One region of the Paenibacillus sp. 01T443 genome, then DNA from elsewhere that is predicted to be linked to it. Evidence: riboswitches for the same ligand, from Rfam matches in the RefSeq annotation. Region 1 holds a riboswitch; the other holds the start of a gene.
The links. A riboswitch is a leader RNA that binds a small molecule or an ion and turns the genes downstream of it on or off. The one in region 1 is predicted to bind cyclic di-AMP.

Region 2: linked by a shared signal. The riboswitch ahead of AC1DLI_RS16775 (APC family permease) and the one ahead of AC1DLI_RS03260 (hypothetical protein) in region 1 are both predicted to bind cyclic di-AMP.

What each region holds. Positions count from the first base shown of each region.
Region 1 covers NZ_JBFTPE010000002.1:143,772-148,083, forward strand. The annotation lists gene AC1DLI_RS03245 (GTP cyclohydrolase II) at 78-824, opposite strand; gene AC1DLI_RS03250 (DODA-type extradiol aromatic ring-opening family dioxygenase) at 856-1,620, opposite strand; gene AC1DLI_RS03255 (winged helix-turn-helix transcriptional regulator) at 1,768-2,088, shown strand; cyclic di-AMP (ydaO/yuaA leader) riboswitch at 2,262-2,422, shown strand; gene AC1DLI_RS03260 (hypothetical protein) at 2,428-2,853, shown strand; gene kduD (2-dehydro-3-deoxy-D-gluconate 5-dehydrogenase KduD) at 3,025-3,780, opposite strand; gene AC1DLI_RS03270 (DeoR/GlpR family DNA-binding transcription regulator) at 3,785-4,312, opposite strand, start outside.
Region 2 covers NZ_JBFTPE010000008.1:642,289-646,600, forward strand. The annotation lists gene AC1DLI_RS16770 (alpha/beta-type small acid-soluble spore protein) at 34-249, shown strand; gene AC1DLI_RS16775 (APC family permease) at 350-2,167, opposite strand; cyclic di-AMP (ydaO/yuaA leader) riboswitch at 2,295-2,452, opposite strand; gene AC1DLI_RS16780 (VOC family protein) at 2,737-3,147, shown strand; gene AC1DLI_RS16785 (GIY-YIG nuclease family protein) at 3,354-4,312, shown strand, end outside.

The DNA of each region.
Region 1 (4,312 bases):
CAGCGCAAAATGTTTTCGAAAAAAAAACTGTGCCAAGGTTACCGAAAGCAACCTTAGCACAGTTCTTCTTTTTCTTCCTATTTAACGAGGGTCTGAGGCTCTTGACCAAAATGACCCGATCGATTCATTTTCGTTTGAATGTATTTCTCGTTGTAGACTGAGGAATTGCCCCATAGCGGCACTCTGCCCGCTACGTTCATACCTGATTTGCGCAGTGCGTCCACTTTACGCGGATTATTGGTAATGATCGATACCGGCAAATCGCGCAGCAGCTTAAGTACGGCAATGGCGTCGCTGTAATCACGCGCGTCATCCGCGAAGCCAAGCTCAGTATTGGCATCAACCGTATCGAGGCCATCCTCCTGCAGCAAATAGGCAATTGCTTTGCTGAACAAGCCGATTCCGCGTCCCTCATGGTTGGCCAAATAAAACAGCGCTCCTGTTCCGTGCTCGGTAATAATACGCATGGATTGCTTCAACTGATATCCGCAATCGCATCTTGCGCTTCCGAAGATATCCCCTGTATGGCAAATGCTGTGCATTCGGATAAGCGCGTCTTCATTGTTATCAAAATCGCCGTAGACGAGAACGCTCGATTGCTGGAGATCCGCATAAGAGAAGCGGTTCAAATCCTCGACCAGCTGTTCGGGAGACATTTCCTCGCCGGCTTCCTTGCGAAGCCAGCTGTACCAATGAAACGTTTTTGTCTCTCCGTCCAGCTCTACTGGCAGCTTGACCGGGCCAATGACGTAGATATCGTCATTTCCGGCTTGCGTGCGTTTAAGTTTATCTTTTATTAGTGCTGCGATATGGGGTTTGATCATATTGGTTCACCTTTTCTAAATAGATATAGGATTAAAATCGCATAGATAAGTAGCTCAAAGTGCCGAATTCATAGCTTCTATAGATAACCTGCGGGACCGCACCCGGATCTCCGCTTCCAAGTGCTATATATAAAGGAACGAAATGCTCTGCGCGAGGTACTGCCATTTTAGCATGTGGAGCCAGCTCTTCATACCGAAAAAGAGAATTTATATCATGCTTATTCATTTTCTCTATTAGCCACTCGTCAAATTCGACTGCCCAGCTCTCCGGCTCTTTCTGTCCCCATTTCACCGCCCGAAGGTTATGAACGGTCACGCCGCTTCCGATAAGCAAAATATTTTGATCGCTCAAGCCGCGCAGCGCCTCGCCGATTCGGAACTGCTCCTCCGCTGAGCGATAAGGGTTAACGGAAACCTGTACGACCGGAATATCTGCCTTTGGAAACATATGCTTCAGCATCGTCCATGAACCATGGTCGAGTCCTCTTGACGTATCATATGCTACCCGGATATGATTTTCGCTCAGCAGATGGCCAACTAACTCCGCTACCTTTGTGGATCCTTTGGCCGGATATTTAACCTGGTAAAGCTCATCAGGAAAACCGTAGAAATCATATAACGTTTCGTATTCATCATCCTTGGAAGAGATGGTAACCGTCTCTGTCTCCCAATGTGCTGTAAAAATGACGATGGCATCCGGTTTCAGGCTTGCTCCCGTTTGTTGAAGAAATTTGCTATATTCATTCTGCTCTACAGCGAGCATCGGTGATCCATGTGCTAAAAATAATGGTTTCATGGCGGTGCCTCCCCAACTTCACTTACTATTTGTAACTAATTATAGTTTTATAACTAATGATAGTCAAGTAATTAACAATATTCAGGTGTGCTTGTATAAATAAGATATTGAGGTTATACTTATTGGAAGATAAAAGAGGTGATATTCATGAATCAATCTAACCTTTGTCCCCGTTTCCAGAGGGGAATGGACATTATTAGCAGACGTTGGACCGGCCTAATCATATTCCAGCTTCTGTCCGGACCGCAGCGGTTCTGCGCTGTCCAATCCGCATTGCCAATCAGCGGAAGACTATTGTCTGAGCGTTTCAAGGATTTAGAAAACGAAGGTATTGTCGACAGGCATGTTTATCCCGAAATACCCGTTCGCATAGAATATTCATTAACGGAGAAGGGCCGCGCGCTGGAGCCGATCATCCGTGAAATACAAGTATGGTCACAGGACTGGATAGAGATAGCAGAGGCGTAACGGGAACGCTCCGGACAAAAGGAATATCACGATAGCGGATGACTACATGCCGCTTCGTGATATTCCTTTTTTTACTTTACAGGATTCTAAAGCCTGTCCAAGCTACCTTGTACGTATCCCTATTTAATTGTACAAGATTTACAGATATGCAATTGCGGGGTATAATGAAGAGTACATTATTCACGCTGAATTTTTCGAATGAAAAAGCGGGGGAACCAACGCGAACGATTCCAATCGTACGCAAGGGGTGAATCCAGGGATTTGTAACCCTGGTAGGGCATTCTCTCTAGCCCGAATCCGACAGCTAACCTCGTAAGCGAACAAAGGAGAGATTTATTTATGTTGACAAATTGTGCAAATCATCTGCATCATTTCACGGAACAGCCTCCTCATTTATCCGTCACCCGAATCGAGCTTTTCGTTATTCCTGCTCTCGCCGTCGATTCTGCAGGCCACCGCATATGTCTTCGATTAACGAGCAATCAAGGCTTTGGCTGGAGTGAGCTGTTTGCCAGCGATACAGAAGAGTCCGTTGACTTAGACAGATGGAGCGATCTGCTTCAAAGCTTTATCGGCAGCATCCCTCTTCCGCCACTCGACCAGTATCAATACGACAAATCGGATCAGGATGGCCGTGCCCTCCACTTGTTCGTTACAGCTGTCAACCATGCGCTAGCCCAATCTGCCGAATCGCCCCCGTACAGCATCGATCATGAAGAATCTGTTTTGCGTCAACGTTCTGTCTCCTATGTCTCTTTGGATTAGTTAGCTAAAAGGGTTTGTACAAATAGAAAGTCCAGAACAGTCATTCTCGTTCTGGACTTTCTAACTTTTTTCAGCAGTTTTCGAGAACCGTTCGGCACTCGCAACAAAAAGGCCCTCCTTTATTACAGCCGCAGCTGCATAGGGAGAGCCTTTTACGCAATTATAGCCTTATTACCTAACCAACCATCCGCCATCAACGGCGAGAATATGGCCGTTCATGTAATCAGAAGCCGAAGAAGCTAAAAAGACTGCCGGCCCAATCAAATCCTCCGAGGAGCCCCAGCGTCCAGCTGGAATGCGCTGCAAAATTTGGGTGCTGCGTACGGGATCCTCGCGAAGCGCTTCCGTATTATCCGTGCTCATATAGCCTGGAGCAATCGCGTTTACCTGTAAGCCTTTGCTCGCCCATTCGCTTGCAAGCGCTTTGGTAAGCCCTGCAACCGCATGCTTGCTGGAAGTGTAGCCTGGAACGTTAATGCCGCCCTGATAGGAGAGCATCGACGCGATATTAATAATTTTGCCTGAGCCCTGCTCGATCATATGCTTGCCTGCAAGCTGAGACAGCACAAATACCGAGTTCAAATTAACATCTATTACAGCCTGCCAATCCTCATAGCTGTGCTCTGCGGCCGGCGTACGTCGAATGATGCCCGCGTTATTGACCAAAATATCGATCCGTCCCAGCTCGTTCACTGTCCGATCAATGATGCCCGCGAGCTTCGCGCGATCAGAAACATCGGCTTGTATCGTAATGGCTTTGCGTCCTAATGCCCGCACGGCGTCAGCTGTCTTGTCAGCAGGCGTGCTATTGGTGACAAGCGCCACATCAGCGCCTGCCTCCGCTAACCCAAGTGCTACCGCTGCTCCAAGGCCGCGGCCGGCACCTGTTACGACAGCCGTTTTCCCTGTTAAATCGAACAATCCCATCGGTTTAAGTCCTCCCTCTCGTACGCCTCCCGCTTTCCGGAAGCTGCGCCTTCATCATTTTTATATGAAGCGCCTCATATTTGGCTGCGACCTCTGGAGCAATGCCATCATCTGTAATGATGCAATCAATCTCATCCAGACCAGCAAAAGTAATCAAAGCGCCCTTGTCGAACTTGCTATGGTCGGCCAAGCAATACACGGTTTTCGCGTTATCCATATAAAGCTTCTTCAGCTTCGATAATTCTTCCGTAAATATCGTCAGCCCATATTCCAAATGAATACCCGTCGTTGATAAAAAAAGCTTATGGACATTCAAGCGTTTAATCCATTCCTGTGACTCTGCCCCAATAAGCAGGTTATTATGGCGATAACCACCTGGAATGACAAGCCTTACCTGGTCCTTTAAGGTCAGCTCTCGAATAATGAGCAGATCATTCGTAAGCACGGTGACAGGCATATTGGGAAGCTTCTTCGCCATCTCAAGCGTAGTGCTGCCCGCATCAAGCGCGATGATATCGTTATCCTCGATGCA
Region 2 (4,312 bases), on a different contig from region 1:
AATAACCTCACATCCCAAGAAGGAGTGATTTTAATGAGCAGAAAAAGTTCGAATACATTGGTTGTACCACAAGCAAGAGGAGCGATTGAGCAATTGAAAACAGAGGCTGCGCAGCAGCTTGGCGTTTCGTTCTCGCAGGATGGTTACAATGGTAATCTTTCCACGCGCGATGCTGGTTCGATTGGCGGATACATTACGAAAAAGCTTGTTCAAATCGCGGAACAACAATTAGGTGGACGCAACTTCTAATCAGCCGCCGAAAAGCCCTCCTATTGCTGGAGGGCTTTTCTTCTGTGACTGGATCGATCCCGATCCCCAATGGATGCTGCCGAATCAAGCTATTCTATTCCTATTTCTGAAGGTGGTAAGGCACGGTCGCGATAACCACATCCTTTTGTGTAAATAGATAGGCACGGAGCATTAAGCTCGTTTGGTTGTGCAGAAAATAATGCCACCAATGCTTTGTAATAAACTGCGGAATGAGAATGGTAATATGATCCGTTTCAGCCGTTTTCCATTCTATTGTATCAATAAACCTCATCAGAGGTCTAATGATGCTCCGATAGCTCGACCGAAGAACAATGAGCCGGACTCCGGGGTTCCATTCTTCCCACTTCTTTTCCATTCGTTCAATGTCCTCGTCATCAAATCCAACGTAAACGGCAACGACATTATCCGTCAACGATTTGGCATAGCTAAGGGAATGATTAACGACACGCGTTATTCCCGCAATGGGAACCACAATCGTGCTCCCTTTTATAACCGGTTTATCTACTGACATATTAATCCGCAGTTCGTCTGACATGTTGCAGTAATGACGGTGAATTCCATAAAACAATAAGATAACGAGCGGCAGAAAGATAAACACCATCCAAACGTGGCTAAACTTTGTAAAAATAAAAATTAAGGTAATTGCCAGCGTTGTAAGCATGCCGATTGTATTAATTATGAAACGTGAAAGCCATCCGGCCGGCTTCAGCTTCACCCAACGTACCATCATGCCCAGCTGGGAAAGCGTAAATGGTATAAATACACCCACTGCATATAGCGGAATTAAGCTTTCGGTGTTGCCGTGAAAAGCGATAACCAATAATGCAGATAAGACGCCCAAAATAATAATGCCGTTCGAAAAGCCCAAACGGTCGCCACGCGCCATGAACATATTCGGCATATATTTATCTTTTGCCAGCATGAAGGCAAGCAGCGGGAATGCTGCGTAAGCTGTATTTGCCGCCAGAAATAAAATGAGCGCCGTAACGCCCTGAATCACATAATAAATGACGCCTCTGCCAAAGGTAGCATTCGCGATTTGCGATACGACGGTTTCTTTCTCATTCGGAATTATGCCATACCAATAGGCAAGCAGGCTTATGCCGATAAACATTGCGCCTAGAATCGTCCCCATCATAATAAGCGTAGTTGCCGCATTGCGCTCGGCCGGCTGTTTAAAGTTTGGAATCGCATTGGACATCGCCTCCACGCCCGTGAGCGCTGAGCAGCCCGAACTGAAAGCCTTTAGCAGAAGGAATAAACTGATGTTCGAGACTGCAGCACCCATTTCAGGAGCAGCTGCCGGAACGCCGCCTGCCAAATATTTTATAACGCCGGAAATAATCAATACGAAAATGGCGATTACGAACAAGTAGACCGGCATGGCCAGCACCGAAGCCGATTCCGTGATACCCCGCAAATTAATAATAGTCAGAAGAAAGATCATAACTAAAGCAATGAGGACCCGGTGATCATGAAGCGAAGGAAACGCTGACGTAATGGCATCCGTCCCCGCCGACGTACTGACCGCAACAGTCAGAATATAATCGACTAGCAGCGATCCTCCTGCTAACAGACCGGTAGAAACGCCGAGATTATCCTTCGCGACAATATAAGCGCCGCCGCCGGAAGGATAAGAGAAAATCGTTTGGCGATACGATAAAATAAGCACCAATAAAAGACCTAGCACAGCGATGGAGATTGGAATGGAATACCAAACCGCTGTAAATCCGACAACCATCAGCACAATTAAAATTTGCTCCGTGCCGTATGCGACCGAGGATAAAGCATCTGACGAAAGCACCGCAAGCGCCTTAAGCTTGCTCAGCTTTTCACCTTCAATTTCCGAGCTTTTCATCGGACGTCCGATAATCAATCGTTTAAATCTGCTGACCATAATTGCTCCCCATTTCCTATCCTTGTACTCTAATAAAATGTCAAATACCGTTTAGAACACAAAAAAAGCCGCAGGAAAGTAAGGACTTTCCCACGGCTTACCAAATAAACTTGGTTCGTTCGTGATAAATTCCTCTTCTGGACGCTTACGAGGTTAGCTGTCGGATTCGGACGCAAAAGTCGCCCTACGCTTGGCAAAGCCAAGTGATTCACCCCTGAGACAAGATCGAATGATCGGTCTCCATGGTTCCCCCGCTTCTTTTTCAGAACTCAGCGATCAAGGATAATATCAGAAAATGTTACGGCATTGGATTACGTTCTGAATCTTACTCCTTTCCATTGCCATTGTAAACGATCATAAATGTCTAAAATGATTTGATTTGGAATCATGCGGAATCATTTAACCGCTTACAACCTATGCATTCTTTTCTTATCGCTCACATGCTTGAAATCCCTTTGATTTTCATAAAAACATCTGATTAATAGAATAGCAATCCGTAAGAAATCGATGCCCGCTTTATATGATACGATTGGAGTATGTTTAAACCCACTAAGAAAGGATGTTTTAGAATGGCAAAATACACAACCTACATCATTTCCGAGGACGCAAGAGCGCAATCCGAATTTTACATGCAGGCACTTGGAGGAGAAATCAATTCCATTCTGACGCATGGCCAGCTTCCCGACGCACGCGAGGAGCTCAAAGACAAAATCATTCACCTCTGTTTCAATGCCGCAGGCGTCAATTTCTTTATGTCAGACTCTGTGTTTGAGCCTGTGCAGAGCGGAAACGCCGTTCATTTAAACCTTGAATTCGCTTCAGAAGCTGAAGCACGGCAAGCCTTCAATCAATTAGCAATCGGCGGCCAAATCCATCAGCCTTTAGAGCCTGCTTTCTGGGGCTCCTTATTCGGACAAATCGAAGACAAATTCGGTATACGCTGGATGATCACCACTGAATCAAACGCAAGTCAAGCCTAACCGATTTCGATATCGGAGAATACGTTTGACATGAAGAGGAGACGTCCCCTGTGCAGAGGGCCGTCTCCTCTTTTCTTCGTTATTTTATCCTATTTGTAAAACAAGGAATTATTCATACGATTGTCGAATAGTGTCGGATGAAATCATTCTCTTTTGTCTCTATTTTTTCGTCATACCATCAAATCATATGAGGAGGAGGATGCTTGGTGTCATTCTTGTTCAAGGCAGCCGAATACCCGATAAGCCCCGGCTGCTATCTGATGAAAAATAAAGAAGGCAGCATCCTCTACGTCGGAAAATCCAAAAACCTGCGAAGCCGGCTGCGTTCCTATTTCACGAAAAACCATACCCATCGAAGGATTAAGCAGCTTGTACAGGAAATATCGTCCATTGAGGTCGTCCTTGTCAATAATGAAGCTGAGAGCTTACTCCTCGAGAATAACTTAATAAAAATTCATAAGCCTCCCTTTAATCGAGCATTAAAAAGAGATAACAGCGGCTATGCTTATTTGCAGCTTACGGCCGACCCGCTTCCGCGTTTGGATGTGTATTACCGGAACCGCAGCCGTCAACAGAAAATCGCTGAACCAGAGGAAACACATCGGTTAGGCCCTTTTAAAAACGCGCGATTTCGAGATGCGCTGCTTGAATTCGTAACCGAGCATTACGGTCTTCGCACCTGCAAAACCATGCCAAAGCAAGTTTGCCTTCTTTACCATATCGGTAAATGCAGCGGCATATGCGAAGGCAAAATAACGAAGCAGGACTACTTGAATAACGTCCGCCAAGCCTCGGAGCTGCTCGCTCATCGAGGCAAAGGCCTGATTGAAATCCTATATACCCAAATGGAGACTTATGCGTCAAAAATGGAGTTTGAAAAAGCGCAGCAAATGCTCATCAGCATACGAAATTTGGAGCAAGCCGAAGACAAACAGATCGTAGACAGGGAAGCCGTAATCGATCAGGATGTTATCTACTTTGGTCATTCCCATGTGCTGGTTGCAAAAGTTCAAGCGGGGATGCTTAGCGACTTTCAGATGTTTGAGCTTGGAGAATCGAGAGATGAAGCTGCCGGCGATCAATTTATCATAACGAGATATGCCGAGTCAAAGCCAGATGAATTAATTGTGAGTAACGTCTCCGACCGGAAGAAAGTACAGGCATC